One region of the Pantoea sp. F_5 genome, then DNA from elsewhere that is predicted to be linked to it. Evidence: predicted binding sites of a transcription regulator. Region 1 holds the regulator's gene; the other holds the start of a gene.
The links. The regulator LexA, encoded in region 1, represses DNA repair genes until DNA is damaged. The targets are predictions, from matches to a motif close to TNCTGTATGTACATACAGNA.
Positions count from the first base shown of each region.

Region 2: the regulator LexA is predicted to act here: its motif matches at 1,207-1,226, upstream of umuD (translesion error-prone DNA polymerase V autoproteolytic subunit).

Region 1 covers NZ_VWUO01000008.1:196,690-198,894, forward strand. Annotated here, with positions in the region: gene dinF (MATE family efflux transporter DinF) at 1-421, opposite strand, end outside; gene lexA (transcriptional repressor LexA) at 521-1,135, opposite strand; gene F3I44_RS12990 (diacylglycerol kinase) at 1,241-1,609, opposite strand; gene plsB (glycerol-3-phosphate 1-O-acyltransferase PlsB) at 1,737-2,205, shown strand, end outside.
Region 2 covers NZ_VWUO01000025.1:8,884-11,088, reverse strand. Annotated here, with positions in the region: gene F3I44_RS21790 (hypothetical protein) at 334-558, shown strand; gene F3I44_RS21785 (hypothetical protein) at 659-910, opposite strand; gene umuD (translesion error-prone DNA polymerase V autoproteolytic subunit) at 1,248-1,667, shown strand; gene umuC (translesion error-prone DNA polymerase V subunit UmuC) at 1,670-2,205, shown strand, end outside.

The sequences.
Region 1 (2,205 bases):
CAGGCGCACTGAGCCAGCGAATCTGAATAAACAGCGCCGCCTGTTCCAGTACCGCGGGATTACCGCCAACCAGATGGGTCGCCAGCTGAATAATCGGATAACGTAAAGCGATGAACAGTACACCTGCCAGCAGCGCAATAATCAGCGGCTGAGTCAGCGCGCGTGCCAGCGCGGTTTTATCGCCCGCACCAAACGCCTGTGCCGTCAGGCCAGTTGTACTCATTCGAAGGAAAAGCAGCAGCATAAAGAGGAAGCTGGTCACCGTGGTCCCGACCGCAACCCCGCCAAGATAGACGGGGCTGTCGAGATGACCAATGACTGCAGTATCGACCACCCCCAGTAAGGGAACAGTGATATTTGAAAGGATCATCGGCAGCGCAAGCCGCCAGAGGTTTTTATCGGTTGCCGTAATAAAGCGCATTCGCCGTTCCGTGCTCGGTGTCGCTGCGCAAAACAGGCAGCGACAAAATTAGGGCAGACAGAATAGCATCAGTAAAGGCGAATGCACGCCGGCCTCAAATCAGAGCCACTCGCCGTTGCGTACCACGCCAACCGCCAGACCTTCGATGGTCAGGGACTGTGCACGGGTATCGACAACAATCGGGTCGAAGTCGCTGTTTTCAGGCAGCAGATGCACGATAGCACCCTGCTTTTTCCAGCGCTTAACGGTGACTTCATCATCAATGCGGGCAACGACAACCTGGCCGTTGCGCACATCCTGGGTTTTATGTACCGCGAGCAGGTCGCCATCCATAATCCCGATATCTTTCATCGACATTCCGCTGACGCGCAGCAGGAAGTCAGCAGACGGCTTAAACAGGCCCGGATCCACTTTATAGTGGGTTTCGATATGTTCCTGCGCCATGATCGGCTCACCGGCAGCAACCCGGCCAATCAACGGTATGCCTTCTGAGGCTTCTTCTTCCATTAGCAGACGAATGCCGCGCGATGCACCGGAAACGATCTCGATGACGCCTTTACGCGCCAGCGCTTTCAGGTGCTCTTCTGCCGCATTCGGTGAGCGGAAGCCCAGTTGTGCAGCAATCTCTGCGCGCGTAGGCGGCATGCCTGTTGAAGAAATATGGTCGCGAATCAGGTCATAGACCTGCTGCTGCCTGCTGGTTAATGCTTTCATCCCGCCCCCTGGTTGTTTATACAGTCGCTGTGAGTATATACAGGTATTGGCGAAATGGAAACCGATTGTCAGGCAAAACGCGGCTTCTGGCGCGATATGGAACGCTTATCGCAAATGTGTCCAGAGCAGCGCGATCCAGACAAACAGTGCCAGTAAGATGCTGATCAGTACCGCCGCAGAGCCCATATCTTTGGCCCGGCCTGCCAGCGGATGATGCTCCTGACCGATGCGATCGACCACCGCTTCAATGGCGCTATTGAGGATTTCGACGATGACCACCAGCACCACCGACCCAATCATCAGGATGCGCGAGATCACATCGACATCCAGCCAGCAGGCGATAATGATCGCCGCCAGCGCAGCCAGGGCTTCCTGACGAAACGCCGCTTCATGTTGCCACGCGGCACGCAGCCCCTGCCAGGAGTAACCTGCGGCTTTTACTATTCTGATAAGTCCGGTGGCATTATTTGCCATGTGTGGGAACCCTTTTATCGGATTGACGTCAATGTCTGGGCTGCGTGCATTTGGCACCACCACAGATCTTCGCTGCACTTTCTGGTATGCTTGCGGCGCTTTGCTAACAAGAGGCTTCATGTTGTCTATGTCAGGTTGGCGTAAACTTTATTATAAATTGCTTAATTTACCACTCTCGTTTCTGGTAAAGAGTAAGGCCATTCCGGCCGATCCCGTGTCTGAACATGGTCTGGATCCGACCCGACCTATTATGTATGTTTTGCCTTACGATTCGAAGGCTGACTTACTGACTTTGCGCGCGCAGTGTCTGCGGCATCATCTGCCCGATCCGCTCTCTCCACTGGAGATTGATGGTTCCCTGCTGCCTCGCCACGTCTTTATCCACGATGGCCCGCGCGTCTTCCCCTATTTTGTACCCAGCGTGGAATCGGTGAAAATTTTCCACGATTACCTGGACCTGCATCGCAATAATCCCACGCTGGATATTCAGATGCTTCCCGTCACCGTGATGTTTGGTCGTGCACCGGGACGTGAAGTTCAGGGCGAAGCCACACCACACCTGCGGGTGCTGAACGGCGTGCAGAAGTTCTTTGCGG
Region 2 (2,205 bases), on a different contig from region 1:
AGGGGCAGGCAGACAACGGAAGTGTGTCGGGTTTTTAGTGTTTATATGATTTAATTCAGAGAGTTAAAGGATTATTTTTGCAGGGTGAGAGCGTCCGCTGGTGCGTAACGCCTCTTCTTTGCGGCTCTGCAAAAATGATACAACAGCGGTTCAGGCAGTTATTTCAGCAAAAAAACCTGTACAGCCTGTACAGGTTTTTTGCGCAGGAAAAGCAGACAACGCAACACGGCTGCTGCAATCCTGTCCGCCTGACAGGTCATGCCACATAATTCACTTCCCACGCCTGATGCAGAAGGCTAAGGTTGAGCCCTTATTCATCACAAGGAAATGATCATGGTTCACGACTATTTTGCGATTCCGCCTGCGGGCGTGACGCAGGAACAACATAAACGTTCAGTGGCTGTGGCAGCGGCGCTGTCAGTGGCAAAGGAGTCAGTCAGCGCTTCAACATCAGCAACCGGTTCAAAAGCTTCCTGGGACCTGCAGGCCGTGGCGAATGAAATTGGTAATCTGGCTGATGCGATTCAGGATGCGCTGGAGAGTGATAGCCAGGCTTAAAGACTAACCCGCAGCGCCTCAGGCTGCTGCCGGGACGGGTCAGAAGATGGCAGTGTTCAGGAGCCGGTAACGTCCGGTGAGCGGACGCTGCCGGAAAGTCCTATTCCATCGCGGGTGGCTCATATTTAATATACTGACGCAGGGCGTCATGGATTGCCTGATTATTGCCTTCCTCCAGACCGCGTTCGGCATATTCTTTCGCCAGCGCGGCCAGCACATCGTCAAACTTCCCTTTGTAGTTGAGATTATTCAGCGCAATTTGCTGACCGAGTATCGCTTTTAATACCGTGGTCTCAACCGTTAACTGCGCAACGGCTTCTTCCAGATGTTTAATTCGATCGTCGTCTGCCATAACTCCTCCATGCCTTAAAAAAAGCAGAATAACCAGCCCGCTCTGAATATTCAAACCTCGGCAAATGCCACAGAGACGTTGTCAGATTTTCCTTAAGTAAAAATAATCAGCGGGTGAATTTATAAGATTAGTTACTGAAAGAAAAAAACGCTGATATTCCCGTGCTGCGGCAAAAGTAACCCGTTTCCGCTTACTCGCGCAGCAGTAAGAAAAAAGAGGGTTAAAAAAGTGCATTACCATCAACTGCTTTACTTAAAAATGTTCCGTGTCACTTGATTAAAAGGGGGATTAGCCATTACTGTATTTATATACAGTAATCTGAGCAAGGAGTGAAATTGTGGAATTCATTAAACCTGCGGACATTCGCGCCGTTATGCCTTTACCGCTTTATATCGAACGTGTGCCGTGCGGATTTCCCTCTCCGGCGCAGGATTATGTCGAACAACGTATCGATCTCAATGCGCTGATGGTGCAGCATCCCAGCGCCACCTATTTTGTCCGCGTCAGCGGCGAGTCGATGATTGAGGCGGGCATTAATGATGGTGATATGTTGGTGGTTGACAGCTCGCTCACCGCCTCACATGGCGATATCGTGGTGGCCGCCGTCGACGGTGAATTTACCGTTAAACGTCTTCAGCTTCATCCCTGCCTGCAACTGATGCCGATGAACACCAAATTTAAACCGATCGCTATCCAGACCGAAGATGCGCTGGAGGTATTTGGTGTTGTGACCTTTGTTATTAAATCGACGCACTGACCATGTTCGCGCTGGTCGATGTGAACTGCTTTTATGCGTCGTGCGAAACCGTTTTCCGGCCCGATCTGAAAGGCAAACCAGTGGTGGTGCTGTCGAACAATGACGGCTGTGTGATTGCGCGCAGCGCCGAGGCAAAGAAAGCCGGTATAAAAATGGGCGCGCCCTATTTTAAAATGCGCGAAGAGCTGACGCGTCACGCGGTACAGGTCTTCAGCTCCAATTACGCGCTTTATGCCGACATGAGTGAGCGGGTGATGACCATCCTCGAAGAGATGGCACCCTCGGTGGAGATCTATTCGATTGACGAGGCGTTTATGGATCTCACCGGCGTGCAGAACTGCATGGCGCTGGAGACCTTTGGCCGGCAGGTCAAACAACGGATCCGCAAAGAGACCCATCTGACCGTCGGCGTCGGCATTGCCCAGACCAAAACGCTGGCCAAGCTGGCGAATTTTGCGGCTAAAAAGTGGAGCAAAACCGGTGGCATTGTTGATTTATCGGACCCCGAACGACAGAAAAAGCTGCTGGCACTGATTGA